3 regions of the Bacillus sp. NPDC094077 genome follow, and region 3 is predicted to be linked to each of the others. Evidence: predicted binding sites of a transcription regulator. Region 3 holds the regulator's gene; each other region holds the start of a gene.
What was found. The regulator Rex, encoded in region 3, represses fermentation and respiration genes when NADH is low (regulators of the CRP and FNR family bind a similar motif). The targets are predictions, from matches to a motif close to TTGTGAAATATTTCACAA.

Region 1: hcp (hydroxylamine reductase) is a predicted target of Rex. The motif match lies at 3,448-3,465, and genes of this name have one in related genera.
Region 2: ACQKNR_RS13135 (DUF1641 domain-containing protein) is a predicted target of Rex. The motif match lies at 2,368-2,385, and genes of this name have one in related genera.

What each region holds. Positions count from the first base shown of each region.
Region 1 is NZ_JBNNUF010000006.1:222,897-227,658, reverse strand. Features, by position in the region: partial or broken gene ACQKNR_RS17245 (hypothetical protein) at 32-265, shown strand; gene ACQKNR_RS17240 (DUF3784 domain-containing protein) at 295-585, opposite strand; gene ACQKNR_RS17235 (MazG nucleotide pyrophosphohydrolase domain-containing protein) at 711-992, shown strand; gene ACQKNR_RS17230 (glycoside hydrolase family 25 protein) at 1,027-1,764, shown strand; gene bla2 (BcII family subclass B1 metallo-beta-lactamase) at 1,903-2,676, shown strand; gene hcp (hydroxylamine reductase) at 3,529-4,762, shown strand, end outside.
Region 2 is NZ_JBNNUF010000004.1:277,118-281,879, reverse strand. Features, by position in the region: gene ACQKNR_RS13150 (aldo/keto reductase) at 1-100, opposite strand, end outside; gene ACQKNR_RS13145 (MFS transporter) at 117-1,280, opposite strand; gene ACQKNR_RS13140 (winged helix-turn-helix transcriptional regulator) at 1,676-2,023, shown strand; gene ACQKNR_RS13135 (DUF1641 domain-containing protein) at 2,455-2,895, shown strand; gene ACQKNR_RS13130 (NAD(P)/FAD-dependent oxidoreductase) at 2,940-4,118, shown strand; gene tyrS (tyrosine--tRNA ligase) at 4,356-4,762, opposite strand, start outside.
Region 3 is NZ_JBNNUF010000030.1:3,484-8,245, reverse strand. Features, by position in the region: gene groL (chaperonin GroEL) at 1-506, opposite strand, end outside; gene groES (co-chaperone GroES) at 545-829, opposite strand; gene ACQKNR_RS28160 (CPBP family intramembrane glutamic endopeptidase) at 1,222-1,971, shown strand; gene ACQKNR_RS28155 (YdiK family protein) at 1,968-2,159, shown strand; gene ACQKNR_RS28150 (redox-sensing transcriptional repressor Rex) at 2,189-2,818, opposite strand; gene ACQKNR_RS28145 (ABC-F family ATP-binding cassette domain-containing protein) at 3,006-4,762, shown strand, end outside.

The DNA of each region.
Region 1 (4,762 bases), on a different contig from region 3:
TTATACATTAGTAAAAAAAGAAATGTTATGAATTGTAGAGAGACTAAATAAAATCGAAAAGAAAACAGATGCGCGTTTAAAAAGAATTGAAGATAAATTACAGCTAATTACGAAAGAAATGGGAATTGTAGAAAGAGAACTAGAAATTAATAAAGAATAACGCAAGCTTGTAGAAGAAGGAAAAACAGCTACGGCAGTTAAGAGAGTGAGAGAGGCTTTAGGATTTTCCATGTTAGAAGCGAAGCAATATATAGATAAATTATAAAAAAGATCATCCGGTTGGATGGTCTTTTTTTACTGAACCATGCGTGTATTTACATAAGCGGCGATTATAACGTGTCCAATTATAATGATAGGAAATACAATTTTGACATTAGGAGTAGTGAAGACACTACCGATTGTGGAGATAACACCGGCAATTAAATTATAAAGACCAACTATTTTTGATAACTTCACTTTATTTGGTACACAGCGTTCATTGAATCCTGATAAGAGCCAAGTGTATTGTTTTACTCCGATGAAATAAGCTAGTGCAAATGAAATGATTGCTAGTATGAATAATGATGGAGAAGCGAAGAGAGTCATTGAAAACACCTCCGTTAATGGATTATAAATAAATTATAGTATGAATGTTATAATTTAACAAAATACAATTTTGATTTTAAGTTTAATAGAAAAAATGGAGTATTTGTGAGGAAGGGAGATTACATATGAATATTTCAGAATTCCAGAGATATGTAGCAAGTTTTAGTAAAGAAAAAGGGTTTCAAAATACGACAATTGAAGAGCGTACGATGTATGCAATGGCGGAATTAGGTGAATTAACAGAAGTTATATTAAAACGTGATAAAATACAAGATTCGAAACGAGAAATCGGTTTAGAAATGTTTGATGTAATTTGGAATGTATGTGATTTAGCAAATAAATTAGAAATTGATTTAGAGAAGGCGTTTGAAGAAAAAATGATGATTAATAAAAAGCGTGAATGGTAAGTAGAATTTTAATGCGTAAAGATGGAGGATACGAATGAAAAAGAAGCTTATTATAGGAGGAGTTTTTACCTTAATTAGTGTAATGGGTGTTTTCGCTTACTTAGTTTTTCAAGGTATATTCATTCCGAATCAATTAAGTGCGGACAAGTATGAAATAAAAGGTGTAGATGTCGCATCTTATCAAGGAGAGATAGATTGGAGAGAGTTAGAAAAGCAAAATATGAAGTTTGCGTTTATAAAGGCCACTGAAGGGAGCTCGTTTGTGGATGAGTACTTTTCGACAAATTGGACGAATGCGAATAAGACAGGTATGCGCACCGGAGCGTATCATTTTTTTAGTTTTGATAGTAAGGGTGAAACGCAAGCAGAGCAATATATGCGAACCGTTCCAAAAGATGGACGAGCGTTACCACCGGTAATTGATGTTGAGTTTTATGGTAATAAAAAAGACAATCCTCCTAAACGTGAAGATGTTGTGAAAGAGTTGTCAGTAATGGTAAGAATGCTCGAAAAACATTATGACAAGAAAGTTATATTGTATGCAACTCAAGAGGCGTATGATTTGTATATAAAGGATGCATATCCTGAATGTGATATATGGATTCGTAGTGTTCTTACAAAAACGAGTTTATCAGATGAAAGAAATTGGACGTTTTGGCAATACACGAACCGTGGAAGATTAAGAGGTTTTAAAGGAAAAGAAAAGTATATTGATTTGAATGTATTTTATGGGGATGAGGAAGAGTTTGAGAATTATGGAATGAAAGGTTAAGTCTTAAAGTGTACAAAATTTTGTACGTTTTTTTATTAATGGCATGAAAAATATGTAAGTAAAGATGGAACAAACTTTTGAAATGAATTGTCTATTATAGGTAATAACTATTTGCTTTGAAAGAACGGATTGATAAAAATGAAAAAGAATACATTATTAAAAGTAGGGTTATGTATAAGTTTACTAGGAGCAACTCAATTTGTTAGTGCAGTATCTCCAGTAAAAGCAGAACAAAAGGTAGAGCAAAACATAATAAAAAATGAGACAGGAACCATTTCAATTTCTCAGTTAAACAAAAATGTATGGGTTCATACGGAGTTAGGGTATTTTAACAGAGAAGCAGTTCCTTCGAACGGTCTAGTTCTTAATACTTCTAAAGGATTAGTACTTGTCGATTCTTCTTGGGATGATAAGTTAACGAAGGAATTAATAGAGATGGCAGAAGAGAAATTTCAGAAGCGCGTAACGGATGTCATTATTACACATGCACATGCTGATCGAATTGGCGGAATTAAAGCGTTGAAAGAAAGAGGAATTAAAGCGCATAGTACAGCATTAACTGCGGAACTAGCAAAGAAAAATGGATATGAAGTGCCACTCGGAGACTTACAAACGATTACGAATATGAAGTTTGGAAATATGAAAGTAGAAACGTTCTATCCAGGTAAAGGACATACAGAAGATAACATTGTTGTCTGGTTACCTCAATATAAAATTTTAGTTGGAGGCTGTTTAGTGAAATCTGCGGAAGCAAAAGATTTAGGGAATGTTGCTGATGCGTATGTAAATGAATGGTCCACATCGATTGAAAATGTATTGAACCGATATGGAAACATGAATTCAGTAGTACCTGGTCATGGTGATGTAGGTGGCAAAGGATTGCTTTTACATACATTGGATTTGTTGAAATAAAATAATGATAGCGACATAACTATATGTCGCTGTTTTTTTGTATCAAGATATAATTTGATAAATTTACACCTTTGATTAAGGGGTATTATGTTTGAAAAAAGCATGATACTTAGTAGATTACGCACCTAAGTTGTAAAACTTAGCTTAATCCTTTTATATTTAAGACACTTTGGGAATACAAAAGAGAGAAGAAAACAATTTCCTCCTCTGTTTATACTTATTATATTTAAATGCCAAGGCTATTGAACAATCCTGAAAATGTCATTGAGATTTTAATTCCAAGTATACAAAAACCAGTACTGTCATAAGTGCTATAGTAACGTAAGTAACATCATGCATTAAAAGTGTCATGAAAGTTTCATTCATTCTAACTCACCCCTGTTATAAAAATATAACATGATCTCTTATCAATCAGACAAGAAATCATAAAGATAAAAATGTACATGAAATTCCTTAAGTAGTTTCTATATCACTATAACATGTAGAGATGTAAACAATGTTAAGATAGTGTAAAAATATTGTAAATGAAGAAATTCCCATTATGTTTTAAATCATTTCCCGACAGAAAACTCCCATCTCAAGGAATAAGCAGGTGGCGGATGAATGGCGGTTAGGCTAAGACCTAAATTTTCTTCTTGCTGAGGCATCTGTATATGGTATCGGTATTTGTTCGTTCATTTGTATATTATGAAAGGAAATTAGGGATAAAATTAAGAAGATAGTAAAAATATTATGTCGACAAGATGAATTGTCACAAATTTTTATATATTATTGTGATTGATATCACATCCCTTTTTCTCAATGAATATTATGCTTAGTTTGTAATGAATGATTGGGAAAGGGTGGGATGATATGTTTTGCTATCAATGTGAACAAACGCCAACAGGCGGATGTAAAGTAATGGGTGTTTGCGGTAAGAATGAAACAATTGCAAGTTTACAAGATACGATTGTGTTTGGATTAAAAGGAATTGCGGCTTATCGTACACATGCTGCTCAGCTAGGGTATACTGATGCATTTGTAGATGCTACAACTCAAGAAGCGTTATATATGACATTAACAAATTCTAATTTTAATGAACAAGAACATATTGATATGGCTATGAAAGTTGGGAAATCAGCTTTACGAGTGATGGAGTTATTAGATGAGGCACATACGAATCACTTTGGTGTTCCAGAACCTGTTCAAATTACACAAAATCATGTAGAAGGTAAGGCAATTGTAGTTACTGGCCATAATTTATTTGCATTAGAGGAATTATTAAAGCAAACAGAAGGAAAAGAGATAAATATTTATACGCATTCTGAAATGCTACCAGCACACGGATATCCACAATTGAAAAAATATAAACATTTAAAAGGAAACATTGGTAAAGCATGGTACGATCAAAGACGCCTTTTCGAAAAATTTACCGGTGCAATATTAGCTACAACGAACTGTGTTATGCCAATTAAAGGATCATACTCTGATCGATTCTTTTCATATGATATTGCAGGTTTAGAGGGTGTACAAAAAATTGAAAATGATGATTTTACACCATTGATTCAAAAAGCGCTAGAACTTCCTGAAGTATGTATGGAGTCGGATGAACAATTAGTAACAGGATTTCATCATCATACAGTATTATCATTAGCTCCAGAAATCATTGAGGCAGTAAAGGAAGGGAAAATAAAGCGTTTCTTTGTTATCGCAGGTTGTGATGCACCAGGAAAAGGTGGAGAATATTATCGTGAATTAGCAACGTCACTTCCCCTAGAAACGGTTATTTTAACAACTTCTTGTGGGAAATTCCGCTTTAATGATGTAAATTATGGTGTTGTACCTGGTACGGAGATTCCACGTTACATTGATTTAGGGCAATGTAATAATTCAATTTCTACAGTAAAAATAGCGGCCGCTTTAGCAGATGTTTTTCAATGTGAAGTGAATGAATTGCCAGTGAGCATTGTCTTATCATGGTTTGAACAAAAAGCGGTTGCCATTTTACTAGGGCTATTTAGTTTTGGGATTCAAGATATTCGCATTGGTCCAAAGGCTCCTGAATTTATTTCACCTGGCGTACTTGATGTATTACAAGAAACATTTG
Region 2 (4,762 bases), on a different contig from region 3:
CTACAAGTTCTGGCCCATCTTCTACTTTAAATACACCTAAACCGAACCAAGGCATTTCTACACCGTTATGCAATGTTGTTTTACTTTGTAAATTTTTCATTATACTTTTCTCTCCTTTATTTCACTTGATCTCTTTTTTCTAATCTCATACTCCAAGCTGTTAAAATAACAGCACCTACTACCATAATGCCGCCTACCCAGGCTGTATGAATTAAGCCTAATGAATTCGTTACAACTCCACCTAAATAAGCTCCAAGGGCAATCCCTGCGTTAAATGCTGCAATGTTAATTGCTGAAGCAACATCAACCGCACTTGGAACAAAGCGCTCAGCCAATATAACGACATATACTTGTAGCCCCGGAACATTCATAAATGCGAATAGTCCCATGAAAATAATTGTAATTAATCCAGCTACTTTAAATGGTGCTGTAAATGTTAAAACAAATAATATAATCGCTTGAATAAAGAACATGTAAAATAGCGCCCGAATCGGATTATGATTCGATAATTTTCCGCCGACCATATTCCCTATCGCAATGGCGATTCCATACACTAATAAAATGATGGTAACGGTACTTGCTTCAAATCCTGTTACTTCTTGTAACAACGGTGATAAATACGTAAATGTTACAAATGTTCCCCCGTATCCTAATGCAGTAATGACGAAAACAAGTAATAGCCTTCCGTTCGTAATTAGTTTGAATTGATCACGAAATGATACGGATGTACCTTTTTTCAAATTAGACGGAATCAGCATGCTATTAGCGATGAAAGCAACAATTCCAATTGCCACAATTACCATAAATGAAGCTCTCCAGCCAAACTGTTGACCAATAAACGTCCCAATCGGTACACCTGTAATCGTCGCAACCGTTAAACCAGTAAACATAAAAGCTATTGCGCTAGCTCGTTTATTTTCTGGTACAAGTGCAGCCGCAATTGTAGATCCGATCGACATAAAAACGCCATGTGCGAAAGCAGATACAACCCTCGCAACAAGTAGCACTGTAAAACTTGTTGCTACCGCTGCAATTCCATTACCAATAATGAAAATAATCATGATCCACATTAATAACGTCTTTCGCGACATACTAGCTGTTAACGACGTTAATACCGGAGCACCAAACGCTACCCCCAACGCATATAAAGAAACAGTTAAACCCGCTGTTGTAACAGAAACATGTAAATCTTCCGAAATAGATGGTAATAAACCAACGCTTATAAATTCAGTTGTCCCTATTCCGAATGCACTAATCGCTAGCGCTAATAAAGCAAACATACTCCTTCTATTCGTCTGTGTTGCCGAAGAAGCTACTGTATATGAACTCAATTGAATTCCTCCTTATTACAAGAAATCCAATCACAATAGTATGATAAAAAGGCCTTTTTATCTTCTACAAAAATAACTTTATTGCTTATAAAAACTATTATGAATGGTTTCATTCCTTTTTGAAAGAACGCACTTTAAAGTACGATAGGTACCAAAAAGTAACATAGGCACTTTTTGGTACCGTACTACTCATTTGCCTCTTACGTATGCTATTATGAAACATATTCAACATGATAAAAAGTACGTACTTTAAAGTACTATAGGCACTAAAAAGTAACATTTAACTTATTTAGCTTCTTTTGCTGAAGAACTGAAATCTACATTCATCAAAGGAGATTTTTTATATGAAGAAATATAATATTCCTGTCGAGGCGACTTTAGAGGTTATCGGCGGAAAATGGAAGGTTGTTATTCTTTGTCACTTAACGAAAGGTACAAAGAGAACGAGTGAACTAAAACGTTTAATGCCTGGTATTACACAAAAAATGTTAACGCAACAATTACGCGAGTTAGAAGTAGACGGGGTTATTCAAAGAAAAGTATACAATCAAGTACCACCAAAAGTAGAATATTCTCTTACAGACTACGGATGGTCATTAGAATCCATTCTCGATTCTCTTTGCACTTGGGGCGAATGCCATCTTGAAAAAAGCGGTAACACATCAATGCTCATTACAGAAGATGAACAATAAGAAAAAGGAAAAAATGAACAGAGATTTGTTCATTTTTCCCTTTTTTTCTTTGTAAATATGTACATTTCTAACTCAAACAAAATATTTTATGCGCTTTCATGCCTTGTCAGTATTAGGTTATACGCTCAATATCAAATAATTAGGAATCATTTTTATGTTAACATAGGTGTATATAGTATATAATATAAGATATATATTATATACACTTTCCGATAAGGGAACTTTCCATTATGCGGACAAGCCATGTATCGGACAGTTCATAAATAATAGGTAGGACATTATGGTTTTGGATTTATGATTTCAGCTTACTTGCTATCATAAATTTAAAGGCATTTTATTGTGTTTTGTGAAACTTTGTATAAAGTTTCGTAAACGGTAACTATCTTACCTATCAAAAATAAGAGTATTGCTATCGTAAAGGAGAATTGGAGATGCCAGAAACTATGACTCAAACAAAGCCAGAACAAGAAACTGTACAAATTTCTGCTAGCCAAGGACAACTTGATGTACTTGATCAGTTGTTAAAACCTGAGGTACAAGAATCATTAACAACACTAGTAGAACAGCTCCCAAAATTAACTGAGCTTGTTAACATTTTAACTAAGTCTTATGACTTCGCTCAAACTGTTGCTACTGATGAAGTATTAAAAAGCGACACTGTTGGTGCAATCCAAGAGCTTGTAGAACCTGTAAAAGATACAGTGAAAAGCATGGCTGCAACTGCAATCGAAGCGAAAGATCGTGCTGACGAAAGCAACGAAGTTATCGGCCTATTCGGTCTATTAAAATTACTAAAAGACCCACAAGCACAAAAAATGTTCCGCTTTGTGAACGCATATCTTCAAATTAGTGCAGAACGTAACAATAAATAATTTAACTTATAACAACAATTAGTAAAGACGGGGGATATCATACTATGTCAAAACAAATTGTCATCTTAGGCGCTGGTTATGGCGGACTTCTGGCCGCTTTAAACGTACGTAAATATTACAGCAAATCAGAAGCACAAGTTACAGTGATCAACCAATACCCAACACACCAAATCATCACTGAACTACACCGCCTTGCAGCTGGTAACGTTGCTGAGCAAGCAGTTGCAATGCCACTTACAAAGCTTTTCAAAGGTAAAGACATCGATCTTAAAATTGCAACAGTTGAGTCATTCTCAGTTGATAGTAAAGAAATCAAGTTAGCTGGCGGCACTACTTTATCTTACGATGCACTTGTAGTTGCTTTAGGAAGTAAAACTGCTTACTTCGGTATTCCAGGACTAGAAGAAAACAGCATGGTATTAAAATCTGCTGCTGATGCAAACAAAATCTACAAACACGTTGAAGACCGTATTCGTGAATACGCGAAAACGAAAAACGAAGCTGATGCTACAATCTTAATCGGTGGTGGCGGATTAACTGGCGTTGAGCTAGTTGGTGAGCTTGCTGACATTATGCCTAAACTTGCAAAAAGCCACGGCGTAAATCCAAAAGAAATTAAACTTCTTCTTGTAGAAGCAGGTCCAAAAATTCTTCCAGTATTACCAGACCACTTAATCGAACGTGCAACTACTAGCTTAGAAGCACGCGGTGTTACATTCTTAACTGGTCTTCCTGTAACAAACGTTGCTGGCAATGAAATCGACTTAAAAGACGGTCAAAAAATCGTTGCTAACACATTCGTTTGGACGGGCGGCGTACAAGGTAACCCATTAATCGGTGAATCAGGTCTTGAAGTAAACCGTGGTCGTGCAACAGTTGATGCATACCTACAATCTACTTCTCACAAAGACGTATTCGTTGCTGGAGACAGCGCCGTTGTCTTCTCTCCAGACGGTCGTCCATACCCACCAACTGCACAAATCGCTTGGCAAATGGGTGAGTTAATTGGATACAACTTATACGCAGCACTAGAAGGTAAAGCATTCGAAGAGTTCGCACCTGTAAACTCTGGAACACTTGCTAGTCTAGGACGTAAAGATGCTGTTGCTACAATCGGAGCAAGCAATACTCCACTTAAAGGCCTACCAGCATCATTAATGAAAGAAGCAAGTAACGTTCGTTACTTATCACACATTAAAGGTCTATTCAGCTTAGCTTACTAATCTGAATATAAGCCCGAATCATGCCCTGCATGGTTCGGGCTATTTTTATCCGTAATTTTCTCTAACTTATTTATTCGGCAAAAAAATTGTATACCCTTTAAATTTATCTAAATATATTGACTTTTTACAATAGAAGCTGTCCTGTTTTGGAACAGCTTCTATTGTAACTTTTTGTCAGTAAATCGATAGTATTTTAAAAATCGCTGATATATTTTAAAATACTATCGCCCTTCTCCATTATCCTAACTTCACTAAACTGTAGTTCTTCTTCCCTTTACGAATAATAATAAATCTTCCATCAAATGAATTTTCTACAGTAACATCCGTACCCACATCTGTTACCTTCTCGCCATTCATAGAGATAGCTCCATTGTTAATATCCTCACGCGCTTGTCGTCTAGATGGTTCAATGCCTAAATCAACTAGCCACTCTACGATATTTTTCGTCTCTTTGGAAGACTCAAATGTTGGCATCTCTTTAAAGCCTTGTTCAATTTCATCAGCTGTTAATGATTTTATATCTCCACTAAATAATGCCGATGTAATTTTCACAGCTTGCAATAATGCCTCTTCGCCATGAACAAATTTCGTCATTTCTTCCGCTAATACTTTTTGCGCCTCACGTTTATGCGGCTCAGTTTCTA
Region 3 (4,762 bases):
TTGCCAACGCGCTCCATTGCTTCAGCGATTAATTGACCTACTTCTTCGTCAGCAGCAGAAATAGCAGCTACTTGTGCGATTGAAGATTTACCTTCGATTGGTTTAGAAATCGTTTTTAGTTCTTCAATTGCAGCAGTAACAGCTTTTTCGATACCTTTACGAAGACCCATTGGGTTAGCACCAGCTGTTACGTTTTTAAGACCTTCACGAATCATAGCTTGTGCTAATACAGTTGCAGTTGTTGTTCCGTCACCAGCTACATCGTTTGTTTTGCTAGCAACTTCTGCTACTAATTTCGCACCCATGTTTTCGAATGCATCTTCTAATTCGATTTCTTTTGCAATCGTTACACCATCATTTGTAATAAGTGGTGAACCGAATTTTTTCTCAAGTACAACGTTACGACCTTTTGGTCCAAGCGTTACTTTTACTGCATTTGCAAGAGTGTCGACACCGCGAAGCATCGAACGACGTGCTTCTTCACTAAATTTAATATCTTTTGCCATAATAATTGACCCCCTTGGATTTTTTAAGATTTATATAATTAACCGATAACTGCTAAAATGTCACTTTCACGTAAAATCAAGTAGTCTGCACCTTCGTATTTCACTTCAGTACCTGCATATTTTGAGAAGATGATAAGATCACCTGCTGCTACCTCTAAAGCAACACGCTCACCATTTTCAAGCACTCGACCAGTACCTACTGCAACAACTTTACCCTCTTGTGGTTTTTCTTTTGCAGTGTCTGGTAATACAATACCACTTGCTGTTTTTTCTTCTGCTTGAACAAGCTCAATTACAACGCGATCACCTAATGGCTTTAGCATGAACAATAACCTCCTCATTTTGTTATGTAAATTTTATTTATTAGCACTCAAGTCATCCGAGTGCTAACACACTTATAATAATAAATAATCTCAATTTCTTTTGCAAGTAAAAAAATCATAATTTTTTCGCAAATCACTATATAAACTTTTCTATATAGAATACTACCCGTACTATATGAATCGTTGTTTCCACTACTCGTATGTTACAATATGAAAGACACCCTAAGTTGTTTTCGCTAAACGCACAACTTTTTCCTGTCTACTACTTTAATTTCAAATACGGATTTACAAAAAAATCATAATTCGAATGAAAGTTTATATCATAGGTAGCATATTTACATGTTATCCTACCTTATCTCATACACTAGAGTTAGAAAGGATGGTTAAACCATTTGAAGAAACAATATTGGTGGATTATCGTTACATACATTTTAATGCAGTTATCTGGAATTGTCGGATTACCACTTCTCCTAAAAACAGGACTCTATGATAATAGAGGATTGACCCTTGAGGAAAAAGGACAAATCATAACTGGACATTGGGCTATCATTAGCTTCTTTATTGCATTATGCGTCGTACTTTGGTTACTTAGAACAGATATTCGTGAAAGGCATTTAGATACAATGCGCTCTACTGTTCCAGCTACAATTGGATGGATTTTCATCGGGTTCTTCTTAGCATTTTTCTCACAAAGTATTGCTGGTATGATTGAGATGTATTTACTAGGTATTAAACCTGGATCTGAAAATACAGCAAGGCTTATGGACATCGCAAGAACAACACCTTGGTTCCTTATTGTTGTATCTATTATAGGGCCAATTTTAGAAGAAATCGTATTTAGAAAAATTTTATTTGGTACACTTTATAAGAAGTTTAACTTCTTTATTGCTGCTATCATTAGTTCCCTTGTATTTGCGGCGATTCATTTTGATTTTACTCACTTATTGGTATACACTGCTATGGGGCTCGTATTCGCCTTTTTATATGTAAAAACGAAACGTATTATCGTTCCAATTGCAGCTCATGTTGCGATGAATACATTCGTTGCAGTCGCTCAAATTGCAGTAAGCAATGAGCAAATTCAAGAAATGATTAAAGAAGCTGAAAAAATGCAAGGCTTTATCGGAGGATTTTTTGTATGAGAAACTCACCATTGTTCATGGCTGCATTGTACTTCCTTCTTGGATGTATCTTTACACGCTTCGCCATTACGAACGTGACAGATACAATCTGGAATGTGTGGACAATACTATTTGCAGTTATGGCAACAATTGATTTTAATTTGGCACTTCGCCTTATATTAGTTAAATTCACAAAGAAAAAACAATAATAAAACGCAGAGGTCGCTTCCTCTGCGTTTTATTGTGGATAATTTTTCAAAAAGTAAACAAGCGTTTGTAACTCTACAGCCAAATCAATATGATGGATTCTAATATTCTCTGATACATTTAATCGTGCTGGTGTGAAGTTTAAAATACCGTGCACATTTGTTTCTGCCAACCTATCAGCTACAGCTTGTGCTACTGTAGCGGGTACTGTTAATATTGCCACTTGTATATCATTTGATAATCTTTCTTCTAATTCATCTAAATGATATACAGGAATACCTCCGATTTCTGTTCCAACTTTCTCTTCATTAACATCAAACGCCATTTCAATTTTTGTATTATTGTTTTTCGTGAAATTATAATGTAAGAAAGCGGTCCCTAAATTACCTACTCCAATAAGTGCTACACGTGTTATATCATCTTGATCAAGTGTTTCACGGAAAAATGATAATAAATAATTTACGTTATATCCATATCCCTTTTTCCCTAACGCTCCAAAATACGAAAAATCTCTTCGTATTGTTGCGGAATCTACTTTTACCGCTTCACTCAATTCGGCTGATGAAACACGTTGCTTACCAGAAAGAGATAAGTTTTGGATAAATCGATAGTATAGAGGCAATCGTTTAGCAGTGGCTTGTGGAATCTTTTGCTGATCCATATAACCTCTCCTCTCTTTCTATCTTTATTCATATGCTTTAATCAAATACAGAAGTTTAGCACTCATTAAATTCCTTGTATAATAAAGAGAAGAAGTATTCTCTCTGTATTTTAAACTATACACTATTTTTAGTATGATTGAGAAATATAAACATGGCAAAGTTAAGAAATTATTTGAGGTGAAAACATTGATTTTATTACAAGTGAATGGACTTTCGAAATTATACGGTGCAGAAACAATTCTTGCAAACATAAAATTGGAAGTTCAAACGAAAGATCGTATCGCATTAGTTGGACGAAATGGAGCTGGAAAATCTACATTATTAAAAATTATCGCTGGTGAGCTATCTCATGATGGTGGTGAAATTATAAAGCCGAAAGATGTCTCAATAGGGTATTTAGCTCAAAATACTGGGCTAGAAACAACTTTAACAATTTGGGATGAAATGTTAACAGTCTTTACACACCTACAGCAAATGGAGACAAAACTTCGAAGGCTAGAGCAAGAGATGGGAAAGGAAGAAAACTTTTCAAATGCAGCTACATACGAAAAGTTATTAGCTGATTATGATCAATTACAATTAGACTATAAAGATCAAGGTGGTTATCAGTACGAAGCAGATATCCGCTCGATCTTAAGCGGTCTTGGCTTCCCTGTGGAGACGCACCAAACGACAATCTCTACTTTAAGCGGTGGACAAAAAACACGATTAGCTCTTGGTAAATTATTATTAACGAAACCAGACTTACTTATTTTGGACGAGCCTACAAACCATTTAGACATCGAAACACTCACATGGCTTGAGCAATACTTACAAGGTTATCCTGGTGCAATTTTAATCGTTTCCCATGACCGTTATTTCTTAGACAAACTCGTTACACAAGTATACGAAATTTCGAATAAAGAAAGCAGACGATTTGTTGGTAACTACAGTAAATACTTAGACTTAAAATCAGCACTATACGAGCAAGAAATGAAGCGTTACGAAAAACAACAAGATGAAATCGCTAAACTTGAGGAATTCGTTCAAAAGAATATAGCTCGTGCATCTACAACCAAACGTGCTCAAAGTCGCCGTAAACAATTAGACAGAATGGAATTATTAACGAGACCATTAGGTGATTCTAAGTCAGCATCCTTCCACTTCGATATCGAAAAACAAAGTGGAAATGATGTTTTACAAGTAAAAGATGCAACGATTGGCTATGATGCGGAACCTATTATTGAGCATGTAAATATGCGCTTAACTCGCGGAGATAGTGTTGCCTTAGTTGGACCTAACGGAATTGGAAAATCCACACTATTAAAATCCATTGTGAATAAGTTACAGCTATTACACGGAGATGTTGCTTTCGGATCAAATGTATCTGTTGGTTATTATGATCAAGAACAAGCCAACTTAACATCTTCTAAGCGAGTTTTAAATGAACTATGGGACGAATACCCATTGCAACCTGAAAAAGAAATCCGCACTATACTCGGTAACTTTTTATTCACAGGGGATGATGTACTAAAACCAGTATCTTCTCTTAGTGGTGGACAAAAAGCTCGATTAGCTCTCGCAAAACTTATGATGCAAAAATCAAATTTATTAATTCTCGATGAGCCTACGAACCATCTTGATTTAAATAGTAAAGAAATTTTGGAGAATGCTTTAATTGATTATCCAGGGACTCTTCTATTCGTCTCACATGACCGCTACTTTATTAATCGCGTAACAACGACTGTTGTTGAGTTATCAGCAGAAGGTGCACAGGAATATTTAGGGGATTACGATTACTACGTTGAAAAGAAAAACGAGATGATTGAGCGTGCAGAGCTAGAGCAAGAAGATGAAGCCCCTGCTCAAAAAGTAATTGCACAAGAGAAATTAAATTACCTAGAAGAAAAAGAGCGCAAAAAGTTAGAGCGTCAACGCACTCGAAAAATTGAAGAATTAGAACA